DNA from 3 places in the Vibrio cyclitrophicus genome. Region 3 is predicted to be linked to each of the others. Evidence: predicted binding sites of a transcription regulator. Region 3 holds the regulator's gene; each other region holds the start of a gene.
The links. Region 3 encodes PurR, which represses purine synthesis genes. Its sites were predicted from a motif close to TNANGNAAACGTTTNCNTNA; they were not measured.
Positions count from the first base shown of each region.

Region 1: purE (5-(carboxyamino)imidazole ribonucleotide mutase) is a predicted target of PurR. The motif match lies at 1,385-1,404, and genes of this name have one in related genera.
Region 2: purT (formate-dependent phosphoribosylglycinamide formyltransferase) is a predicted target of PurR. The motif match lies at 2,501-2,520, and genes of this name have one in related genera.

Region 1 is NZ_AP025480.1:3,363,518-3,367,734, forward strand. Features, by position in the region: gene hemF (oxygen-dependent coproporphyrinogen oxidase) at 1-702, opposite strand, end outside; gene OCW38_RS14800 (L-threonylcarbamoyladenylate synthase) at 722-1,279, opposite strand; gene purE (5-(carboxyamino)imidazole ribonucleotide mutase) at 1,475-1,960, shown strand; gene OCW38_RS14810 (5-(carboxyamino)imidazole ribonucleotide synthase) at 1,966-3,096, shown strand; gene OCW38_RS14815 (DNA topoisomerase family protein) at 3,165-3,734, opposite strand; gene OCW38_RS14820 (DUF494 family protein) at 3,747-4,217, opposite strand, start outside.
Region 2 is NZ_AP025480.1:1,915,330-1,919,546, reverse strand. Features, by position in the region: gene OCW38_RS08360 (RelA/SpoT domain-containing protein) at 1-152, opposite strand, end outside; gene OCW38_RS08355 (thiopurine S-methyltransferase) at 477-1,130, shown strand; gene purT (formate-dependent phosphoribosylglycinamide formyltransferase) at 1,261-2,436, opposite strand; gene cdd (cytidine deaminase) at 2,603-3,490, opposite strand; gene OCW38_RS08340 (LrgB family protein) at 3,861-4,217, opposite strand, start outside.
Region 3 is NZ_AP025480.1:1,161,082-1,165,298, reverse strand. Features, by position in the region: gene torR (two-component system response regulator TorR) at 1-164, opposite strand, end outside; gene torD (molecular chaperone TorD) at 452-1,099, shown strand; gene purR (HTH-type transcriptional repressor PurR) at 1,416-2,420, shown strand; cyclic di-GMP riboswitch class I at 2,591-2,676, shown strand; gene OCW38_RS05350 (TfoX/Sxy family DNA transformation protein) at 2,804-3,394, shown strand; gene OCW38_RS05345 (TVP38/TMEM64 family protein) at 3,527-4,207, shown strand.

The DNA.
Region 1 (4,217 bases), 1.2 Mb from region 3:
ACGTTCACCATAAGGTGTCTCTTTGCGTCGTTCTACAATTGGTAAATACGCGGCTGCAAAACCTTCACCGACCGCCTGCATATAAGCGAAGCTCTTTTCAAAGCCCCACTCGTTTAAGTCATCAAAGAACAGACCGCCAACACCACGTGTTTCATCACGGTGAGGTAGATAGAAGTACTTATCACACCACTCTTTGTGTTCTTGGTAAACATCATCACCAAATGGTGCACACAGGTCTTTAGCAGTTTGATGCCAAGATTGGCAATCTTCATCGACAGGATAGAATGGCGTTAAATCAAAACCACCACCGAACCACCAGATAGGATCTTCCCCTTCCTTTTCGGCAATAAAGAATCGTACGTTCGCGTGTGAGGTTGGGATGTATGGGTTTTTAGGATGGATAACTAATGAGACACCCATAGCTTCAAACTTACGTCCGGCTAATTCAGGACGGTGAGCTGTTGCAGAGGCAGGCATAGCCTTACCAGCGACATGAGAAAAGTTAACACCGCCTTGCTCAAATACCGCACCATTGGTCATCACGCGAGTTCGACCACCGCCACCAAGACGTTCGCCAGGTTCACGCTGCCATGCATCTTCTTCAAAAAGAGCTGCACCATCAGCTTGTTCAAGCTGTTGGCAAATCGAATCTTGTAGGCTCAGTAAAAACTGCTTTACTGCTTCTTTATCAATTGCTGACATCTTACTTCCTTTGCAGGGTTTAACCCTGTCTTAATATTTTCGACGTTTTTGCATCTCTAATTTCGCTTGGTTTTTCGCGACCACCCGTGTGACCTTCTAAAATAGAGACTAGATATTGGCCAAGTTGCTGCTGAACTTCTTCAGTCGTCATGCAAGGCGGCTCGCCAGTCAGGTTGGCACTGGTAGAGGTTAACGGCTTACCGAATTCATTACACATTCTTTGAACTAAAGGGTGATCAGTCACTCGTACTGCAATGGAATCAAACTGGCCGCTGACCCAGTTAGTCACTTTGCTGCTGGTTGGCATGATCCAAGTAACTGGGCCAGGCCACGTTGCTTTTACGGTCGCTAACTGCGCTTCCGTCAACTGGCTTTCATCAATATAAGGCAACAACTGCTCATAACTCGCAGCAATTAGGATCAACCCTTTCTCCATCGGTCGCTGTTTTAAATCGAGCAATTTCTTGATAGCTTGTGGATTATCGGGATCACAACCGACCCCAAAAACGCCTTCGGTAGGGTAAGCAATGACTTCACCTTGCTGTAATGCCTGCAATGTATGTTGAAAGTTATCCACGGGCTGCCTCGTTAATTCAGTTATCAAACTCGCTAAGTGTACAAATTATCATTCACTGTGACTAAAGCTATTTGTTTATAAAATGTATCAATTAACAACTTAGACTGACGCAAACGTTTTCCTTAGGCAGTTTTACCCGTATAATGCGCGCAAAATATCTAATCACTAATTAAATCGTACCTGAAGGAGTTTGAGATGACTGTCGGTATTATCATGGGTTCTAAATCTGATTGGCCAACAATGAAGCTAGCTGCAGAAATGTTGGATCAGTTTGGCGTGGCGTACGAAACAAAAGTGGTTTCTGCTCACCGCACACCTCAGTTGCTTGCAGACTACGCAACCAGTGCGAAAGAGCGCGGTATTAAAGTGATTATTGCGGGTGCGGGTGGTGCTGCGCATCTTCCGGGTATGGCTGCAGCTTTCACAAGCGTACCTGTTCTTGGTGTTCCCGTTCAGTCTAAAGCACTGAAAGGCATGGACTCTCTGCTTTCTATTGTACAAATGCCAAAAGGTATCGCGGTAGGTACTCTGGCTATCGGTGAAGCTGGTGCTGCTAACGCTGGTATCCTAGCCGCGCAAATCATTGGTACTCACAATGAAGAAGTGATGGCAAAAGTAGAAGCGTTCCGCTCTGAGCAAACAGAAACGGTTCTGGCTAATCCAAACCCTGCAGAGGACTAATTCCCATGCATGTTCTTGTGTTAGGCGCGGGCCAACTTGCTCGCATGATGTCCCTAGCTGGGGCACCACTGAATATTGAAATTTCTGCTTTTGATGTTGGCAGCAAAAATATTGTTCACCCATTAACGCAAGCGATTCTAGGCAGCGGCTTAGAAAATGCGATTGAGCGTGCGGACGTCATTACTGCTGAATTCGAACATATCCCTCACGATGTACTTGAGGTGTGTGAGCGCAGCGGTAAGTTCTTACCGACAACAGAAGCAATCAAAGCTGGCGGTGATCGTCGCCTTGAAAAAGCCCTGTTAGACGAAGCAAATGTGAAAAATGCCAAGTACTACGTGATTAATTCTCGCGAAGACTTTGACGCTGCGATCGCTCACGTTGGCTTACCAATGGTATTGAAGAGCACACTTGGCGGCTACGATGGCAAAGGTCAATGGCGCTTAAAGACATTAGACAATGTTGACACGACATGGACAGAAATGGCGGAGTGCATTGCCGCAACAGATAACCAAGCAATTGTGGCTGAAGAGTTCGTCCCGTTTGATCGCGAAGTCTCACTGGTCGGTGCTCGTGGTATCAATGGCGATATTCAAGTGTACCCACTGGCTGAGAATGTTCACACCGATGGCGTGTTGAGCTTATCGACAGCAATTGATGACATTGAACTGCAAGAGCAAGCGAAAACCATGTTCACCTCAGTTGCAGAGCGTTTGGATTACGTTGGTGTGTTGGCGCTTGAATTCTTTGATGTTAAAGGTTCACTGCTTGTAAATGAGATTGCACCACGTGTTCATAACTCTGGCCACTGGACTCAACAAGGTGCTGAAACTTGTCAGTTTGAAAATCACCTACGTGCCGTATGTGGAATGCCACTAGGCAGCACTAAACTGATTCGTCCCACGGCAATGATCAACATTCTTGGCGAAGATACCCTCCCTGAGGCTATTCTGGCTCAAGACGGTTGTCATGTTCATTGGTATGGCAAAGAGAAGCGTGCGGGTCGTAAGATGGGCCACATCAATGTGAGCGCTGACTACAACGCCGAGCTGCAAAGAACATTATGTTCATTGGCAAACATTCTCGATAAGCAAGCCTACCCTGCTGTTCATGAATTTGCAGAGCAACTGAAGTAAGCTTTCATTGTGGGTTTAATATAGAAACGGCGCTCATTGAGCGCCGTTTTTGTGTCTATAACATAAGGTTATTGAGATTGAATGTGGTGACACTTGCGATCAGCACATTGCTTCTTAGTACCACTGGCCGTTTTCTTCTCCAGCAACAATGGAAACAAGCATTCTTCACAACGACCTATAACAGGTGGCTGATTAACGGCGAATTTACACTTAGGGTAGTTATCACAAGCATAGAAGATTTTGCCATAGCGAGATTTACGCTCAACCAAATGGCCTCTGCCACACTCAGGGCAAGCAACAAGTGGCTGCTCTTCAGGCCGTTCTTTCGGTTGGTCCAAAGATTCGATGTGATTACACTCTGGATAGCTGCTACAACCAATAAACATCCCAAAGCGACCTTGCCTTAATACCAATTCGTTTTGGCATTTAGGACATGGTACACCCAGCTCTTTCACCACATGGCCATCGTTTTGATGTAGGGGTTTGATGTAATCGCAACTTGGATACTGCTTGCAGCCTAAAAATGGACCGTGCTTACCATGGCGAAGCTGAAGCTCTCCACCACACTGTGGACATGGTTCATGCTCTAGTGCATGTTCATGTGCTGAAAAAAGCTGATTATCAATCTTACTACTCATGACAAGCCTGTATTAATGCAAGATACCTTGCTCTTTGGTGTACAACAGCTCTTCCATTTGCGTGTAAGCACTTTCATTACCCGGCACATTAAATAGCACCATTAAGATAATCCATTTCAGATCATCCAATTCAAATTCGTTGGTCTCAAGCCCCATCACACGATCAATCACCATTTCACGAATCTCTGTTGTGAGTACATTGATCTGCTCAAGGAACAGTAAGAAACCTCGACACTCCATATTAATACGTGAAATCTCTCGACTGGTATAAATACGCATCGAGGTATTGGAACACACACTAATCGCCGCTTGGTTCTCGGTATCTTGCAATGCTGCAAGATCTTCTAACCAATGGAGAGCCTTATAAATATCATCTTGGTGAAACCCTGCTCGAAGAAGCTCATCTTCCAGCTCATCTTGATCCACCTGCAATTCAGAATCGCTATGGATGTAGGTTTCAAACAAGTACATCAGTATGTCCAT
Region 2 (4,217 bases), 750 kb from region 3:
AGGCTGTGACGGAATACGTTTGACGATACTTGATTTTGCGCAGGTGTGCGCGTTTGATCGGTTGAACTTGTTGAAACAGGTGCTGCTGCGAATGCAGGCGCTCGGCTCAATACTAAAAGCATTAGGGCCGTCGTACGGAGAAATACACTCATTCAAACTCCAAAATACAAGGTTACAAAAACGGGTAGTCAAAAGGGGTAACCAGTAACGCATAAGAGTAAAAATAGCTTAACTAAACTCACTACATATTAAATGGGGCTAGCTAAGGCAGAAACCAACTCTAACGTTTAATATTGCTTTAAAATGTGAACATATAGACAAATAATTCAAGCATTTGTTCCTCGGTTTTAAGAATTTTGAACTCAGCCAGTGTTTAACTTTTAGTGAGACCAACGATGAACTTTAAACCAAGGTAAGGTTGCTCTTACCTCTCTATACTGTACCCTTGCATTATGACTGTTTAACATGAACGAAAGATGAATAATCCTGAATTTTGGCACAATAAATGGGCAGCCAACCAAATAGGCTTCCACCTTGAAGATGTAAACCCACTTCTGATTGAATTTTGGGAAAAGACGGAACCTAGCTACGAGAAGAGTGTGTTCGTGCCTCTATGTGGTAAGAGTGAAGATCTGATTTGGTTAGCGACGAAGCATGAAGATGTTCAAGGTGTCGAATTAAGCCAGATTGCGGTTCGCGCATTTTTTGCAGAGCATCTTTACACGCCGACTGTGACTCAAATTAGTGGTCAGCATGAGCTTTATCAATTCGATGAACTTAATATTTATACGGGTGATTATTTCTCAGCACCGATTCAGCCTGTAGACATTATCTATGATCGTGCCTCTTTGGTAGCTTTACCTGCTGACATGCGTGTGCAGTATGTAGAGTGCTTGAAGCAACGGTTAAAGCCGGGCGGCAAGATCTTACTTGTGACATTAGATTACGCTCAGAACGAGATGGCAGGACCTCCGTTTAGCGTACCTAAGTTAGAGATCGAACAGTTGTTCTCAGGTTATAAGATCACACTGTTGAATCAAGATATCGCAGACGATGAACATCCTAAGATTGCCAAGAAAGGCTTATCTCGATTTAGTGAAGAAGTGTATTTGATTGAGTCTGAATCTTAAACTCAACTAGCTCTCAAGTGAAAAAACTATTTCAATATAAAAAATGATACCAACAAAAAGACGGGCTTAGTAGCCCGTCTTTTTTATTGTTCAGATTTGAAGTTGTGATTGTTGAGAATTAAATAGCTGTCTAGTAAATCACTTTTACTTTTGAAGCACTCTCAATAGCATCTTCAATCGCTGTTTCAGTGCTCTTACGACGAGTCAACGCCACACCTAGACGACGGCGACCATCGATGTCAGGCTTACCAAACAAACGAACTTGCGTTTGTGGTGCGTCTAGCGCCTCTGTAAGACCTTCGAAACGAATGTTGTTTGAAGTGCCTTGGCCTAAGATAACGGCAGATGCACACGGACCATATTGAGTAATTGACTTAATCGGCATGCCAGTAAATGCGCGAACGTGTAGCGCGAATTCAGAGGAATCTTGAGACATTAAAGTCACTAAGCCAGTATCGTGTGGGCGAGGGGATACTTCGTTGAAGATAACATGGTCGCCTTTAACGAACAGTTCCACACCAAAGATACCGTGACCGCCCAGTGCGTTAACGACTTGCTCTGCAGTGTATTGCGCCGCTTTTAGTGCGTTGTCTGACATTAATTGCGGTTGCCATGATTCACGGTAATCACCGTCTTCTTGGCGGTGACCGATAGGCGCGCAGAAATGAACACCATCAACAGCACGAACAGTCAGCAGCGTGATTTCGTAATCAAAATCGATAAAGCCTTCAACGATCACACGACCAGCGCCAGTGCGACCACCTTCTTGTGCGTAATCCCAAGACTTTTGAATATCGTCTTGTGTTTTAATAACGCTTTGGCCTTTGCCTGATGAACTCATAACAGGCTTAACCACACAAGGCATACCTACGAATTCTACCGCTGCTGAGAAATCTTCAAATGTGTCCGCGAAGCGATATGGAGATGTGCTCAGTTTTAACTCTTCAGCCGCTAGACGACGGATACCTTCTCGGTTCATCGTCAACTTAGTCGCGTTCGCTGTGGGAACGACATTTAGGCCTTGCGCTTCCATCTCTACCAGCTTGCTGGTGGCAATAGCTTCGATTTCTGGAACCACATAATCTGGTTTTTCTAGTTCAATGACAGCTTGCAGTGCATCGCTGTCCAACATGTCTAATACATGGCTACGATGTGCAACTTGCATAGCCGGTGCATCAGCGTAACGGTCACATGCAATAACTTCCAAACCTAAACGTTGGCACTCGATAGCAACTTCTTTACCCAGTTCACCTGAACCTAATAGAAGTACACGAGTAGCATTTTCACGAGTAGCGGTACCAAACATAGAAATTCCTTCCGATCTTTTGAACGATTGATTTAAACGGGGTGATCATACTTATTTAAAGGATAAAAGCAAACGTTTGCGCGGGTTGTCGCATGAATTTGAAGTATAAAAAAAGCAGCTCTATAAAATAGGGCTGCTTATGTAAAATATTGTTAACCAGATGTACTTAGATTGCTAAGTAAGTAACTGGAATGTCAGGGTTAATCGCCTCTAACGTAGACTGAGTATCGGCTAGGTGACTGATGCTACCATCGGCAATTTCAACTAAGGCAGCGTTTTCGATCTGCTCGAAATCGAAGCCAGCCAGTTTAAGTTGAACAAGCGCGACTTGTAATGGCGGTAGACTAGGGTTGAATGCCGCGTTTTCTGCGTATGCACCTGTAAAGATTTCACCTGTTGTCAGTTGTAGCGAGACGCCACTTAGGTTCTTTGTGTAGGGAGCATGGCTACGGTTTAATGCTGTTAGTGCGCTTACCACAACAGGGCTCGTTTCTTCTGATGTGTACTGGTGATCCAGCTTAGTCATTAGGCCAGTTGTGATGCCCAAATCAGCAGGGCCGAAAGAGTCAGGTAGGTATTCTTGCAGTGACATTTCATCACGCTGTGGTAATTGAACTTTAAGTTCTTTTGCCGTTGTCAGTTCGTTCATGAATTGGCGACAGTGACCACAAGGGCTGAAGTTGATCGTGATATCAGAAAGGCCTTCTTCACCCTTCATCCAAGCGTGGCTGATGGCTGATTGTTCAGCATGAACTGTTTGACCAAGTTGTGCACCTGCAATTTCCAAGTTTGCACCGAAGTACAGGCGACCAGATAGGCCACGCACGATGGCACCAACATAGAAGTCAGAAAGTGGCGCATAAGAGTATGCTGCTGCGATTGGCAGTAAAGCTAGGCGAACTTCTTTATCAGAAAGGCCGCTTGCATCCAGTAAGCTTTGAAACTGCTCTTTAGAGATAGTGGCGTCAAAGTTGTCTGCTAATACGATGTCACTCAAAAGCGCTTTTATTGATGTTGGAGCACTTTCCAGCGCCAGGGTAATACGACTGTTCATGTTGAATCCTTAATTGACCTTAGGCTTTAATTTTATGCAATACTCAGGATTTTTCTGTGATAGTGATCACCATTGCGCTTTTGTTGTTACATTGGCTTGCATAATTAGAGTGAGGTCACAGATGAAATCGATTGCAAGGACAAAAACTACCCTTGATCTCTCATTTGTTGTCTGAAATCGGGGTATGTTTAGCTAAAAATTGCTGAACAAATGAGAATAAAAAGCCCAAACAGACACTGAAATGCTCAGAGTTTCGCTTGGGCTTATTGGATGTTTTTAAAGCTTAAGTCCCAATCTATGAATCTATTAGCTTGAGCTGTAGCCATTAACTGAAGTTGTAGATCATTAACGTTAGCTTTTAGTTACTAGCTTAAGCATAGACCCAAACCACGATAGAAAATATGGTCGGTGCAATAATCGAGGTAATGACGCCACAAAGTACTAAAGCTAGTGAACTGAATGCAGCATCTTGTGGATTCTTTTCAGCGCAAGTTGCCGTTCCCAACGCATGCGATACTGTGCCCATGGTTAAACCTCGTGCGATAGGGCTCTTGATACCGATCAAATTGTAGATAGGGTAAGCAAAGATTGCCCCGAACAAACCGACAATCAATACCAGAATTGCTGCAATTGCAGCTTCGCCGCCTAAATGGCTTGAGACCTCCATTGCGATCGGTGTGGTGACCGACTTACCCAACAAACTCGCGATCAAACTTAAATCCGCTTT
Region 3 (4,217 bases):
TTGATGTCCAGCATAATGAGATCAACGTTGTTTTCTTCCAACACGTTTCTCATCTGAGCGCCGCTCTCAGCTTCACTCACTGTGTAACCTTCGTTCTGGAAATATCCAACCAGTTTACTGCGGGTTACCACATCATCTTCTACGACCAATACGTGATAGCTCATCTACACCACTTTTCTTATTTAATAGTTTCAATGACTATTCTATTCATAACTAGTAACAATTCTAGTGGTACTGAAGATAAAAGCCAGAAACATGGATTTTTTTTGATACAAGACAATCTTAAACCTTGCTATTTATCGTCCATCGCAATTCAATATAGGCATTACTACGAACGAGTCACTTTGCGCTTAGCAAATAACCTTGTTATTCAGCCTTGGTGTGCTTGTACCCAAATGACTTAACGGCGCTGGGTATATAAACATCACAAGACTAAATCAGGATCTATGAAATGAAAGATACGAAAGCATTCAACGAGCAAAGAGCAGAAATTTACTGGTGGTTATCAAGCTTATTCGCCAAAGAGCTCACTCAAGAAGAACTCGATCACTACCACTCTGTTGAAATTCGTTCTTTCCTTTCTGGTTTAGGTTCGAATGAAGCTCTAAAGCCTTCGATTGATAAGCTTGTAGACGCATTGAACCGTCTACAAACACGTGAAGATGCCCAACTGGAACTGTCTGCTGACTTCTGCGACCTTTTCTTGAAGACAGACAAACATGGTGCTTTACCTTACGCTTCAATGTACATCGGCGAAACAGGTCTATTAAACGATAAGCCAGCTAAAGACATGGAAGACATCATGGCTAAGCACAACTTAATCGTGAACCAAGACTTAAAAGAACCTGCAGATCACATTGCTATCGAACTCGACTTCCTTGGCAATCTAATCATCCGTTCAAATGAAACTGAGCTTGAAGAAGAATTAGAGAAATCGTTCGTCATTCAACAGCAGTTTATCGATCAGCAACTACTTACTTGGTTGCCAAAGTTTAATGTGAAATGTCATGACGTTGACCAGTTTGGTTTCTACGCTTCGGTCTCGTCTTTGCTACTCGCATTTTGCAATTTAGACACTCAATATTTAGCTGGTGAATAAGTTCGCCCAACGACTAGGTAAATAAATTCAGTAGAATGTGACAATTCACCCGGATTTCTGGGTGAATTATATTGCGAGTAATTTCTAGTCAGTCTAAAATTGTGACCGCAAACGATAAAATATGAAACATTCACGAAATGCTAAGCTTATTTAAGTTCAAAGCATTTCGGTGTTAAGACAAGCCGCTCAATAGCGGTTTTTTGTTTTTTAGCACTTTAGTACCCAAAGAGCCCTACAAATTTAAGCTCTTAGTTAAGTAGCTTAACGGCTACTTTATTCCGTACTTTGGGAAAGTAGCTTCTAATAGGATAAAACCATGGCCACTATAAAAGATGTCGCTCGCTTAGCAGGCGTATCAACAACAACCGTTTCTCACGTAATCAACAAAACACGTTTTGTCGCAGAAGCGACTCAAGAAAAAGTAAACAAAGCCGTAGACGAACTAAACTATGCACCGAGTGCTGTTGCTCGTAGTTTGAAATGTAATACAACACGCACTATCGGCATGCTAGTAACTCAGTCAACCAACCTATTCTTCTCTGAGGTTATCGATGGCGTAGAGAGCTACTGCTACCGTCAAGGCTACACTTTGATTTTGTGTAACACAGGCGGTATTTATGAGAAGCAACGTGATTACATTCGAATGCTTGCAGAGAAGCGTGTAGATGGCATCTTGGTTATGTGTTCAGACCTAACTGAAGAACTAAGAGAAATGTTAGACCGTCACGCTGACATTCCTAAAGTAGTGATGGACTGGGGTCCTGAGAGCTCTCAAGCCGACAAGATCATTGATAACTCTGAAGAAGGTGGCTACCTAGCGACCAAGTACCTTATTGAACGCGGTCACTCTAAGATTGCTTGTTTAAGTGGCCACTTAGATAAAGCAGCCTGTGTTGAACGTATCGCAGGATACAAACGTGCATTTGACGAAGCTAATATTGCCACTGACGAACGCTTGATCATTGAAGGTAACTTTGAATGTGATACTGCTGTTATAGCAGCAGATAAGATTGTTGAGATGAAAGATCGCCCAACGGCAGTGTTCTGTTTCAACGACACCATGGCACTAGGTTTGATGAGTCGATTACAAGAAAAAGGAATTCGCATTCCTGAAGATATATCAGTTATTGGTTACGATAACATCGAACTCGCTGAATATTTCTCCCCACCATTGACCACGGTTCACCAACCGAAGCGTCGTGTTGGTAAAAATGCATTCGAAATTTTGTTAGAACGCATCAAAGATAAAGATCATGAAAAACGCGTTTTCGAAATGCACCCTGAAATTGTTGAGCGAAGTACAGTTAAAACGTTAAATTAATTGATAAATTCAGTTTATTCTAATCAAGCGCACCTTTAGGTGCGCTTTTTTTATCAACAACATTAATGAACCTGGTATCATAACAGCAAGATCATTAATTGAAGCAATATCACATTTTGAAATAACAAGTGTGAGCTTCATTCAACAAAAACTTTATTCTATTTAATCAGTCACGCACAGGGCAAACCACTCGAAAGAGTGAGACGCAAAGCTTCCGGCCTAAACCACTCGTTGGTATGGTAGCGGGGTTACCGATGGCAAAATGCAGTGGTTACTAATAATTTAGTAATTTACGGCTTATTGACAATTTAGTTGCAACATTTTGCTAATCTCTCGGACCTGCTTATTTGGTGGCGTAGTTCAAATACACCGAGATAAATAACATGGATAAACCGATACTAAAGGACTCAATGAAGTTATTTGAGTCCCTAGGAAAAATAAAATCACGTTCAATGTTTGGTGGCTTCGGTCTTTTTGCCGATGACACGATGTTTGCTCTGGTTGTAAATGACCAGTTGCATATACGAGCGGACAAATGCACAACAAAGCAATTTGAACAACAAGGGTTTCAACCTTACGTTTACAAAAAACGTGGCTTCCCTGTTGTTACTAAATATTTCGCTTTGCCTGAAGGCCTGTGGCAGGATCAAGAAAAAATCTTGCAGCTTGCGACTACGTCTTTGGGTTTTGCTAAAGATGAAAAAGCTGAACAGTCTTCTGCTGAACCAACTCGATTAAAAGACCTTCCTAACCTTCGACTTGCTACCGAGCGCATGTTGAAAAAGGCTGGGATAGATTCCGTAGAACGTTTATATGAATCTGGCTCTGTAAACGCGTTTAACGCCATCAAGGAATCTCACGCGTCCTCTGTCAGTATCGAGTTACTTTGGGCGCTAGAAGGTGCGATTAATGGTACACATTGGTCTGTTATACCGCAGCAGCGTCGCGAAGAGCTTATCAGTCGCGTAAATTAACATTGTCAGTTAAAACTACACATAACTAAGCCGCATTTATGCGGCTTTTTTTTATATCTGTTGAAAGTTAATCTAAGCTTTACCTGTCTATCTATACTATCGGTATGCATTGAAAATTTAGAGGAAGTATCAATGAGTAAGAAAATGATATTGGGTATTGTGTTGGTCATAACGATTGTCTTACTAGGCGTCAACTTTGGCCAATACCTCACACTTGAGAATGCCAAGGCTCAGCAAGCCGTTTTGAATGAATACATTGACAGTAATTTTATCGCCGCGGCTGCTATTTATTTCGCAGCTTACGTCATGATTACCGCTTTCTCGATTCCAGGAGCTGCTGTTGTGACCCTATTGGGTGCTGCGCTCTTTGGTTTTTGGAATAGTTTGTTATTGGTGTCATTCGCCAGTGCAATCGGTGCAACTATCGCCTTTTTGAGTAGCCGCTATTTGTTACGTGACTGGATTCAAACCAAATTCGGCGACAAATTGGCGACCATGAATAAAGGTGTCGAAAAAGACGGGGCATTTTACTTATTTTCTCTACGCCTGATCCCTGTATTCCCATTTTTCCTTATCAACCTGTTGATGGGTCTAACGCCGATGTCGGTAAGTCGTTACTACATTACGAGTCAAATTGGGATGTTGCCAGGTACAGCTGTTTTCTTAAATGCTGGTACTCAACTCGCAGAAATAGATTCACTTTCGGGTATCGTGTCTCCTTCAGTGCTGCTGTCATTTGCATTACTAGGTATATTCCCAATTATTGCTAAATGGTTGATGGGTAAGTTTCGCTCAACACCTGTAGCTGAATAATGGATATAGA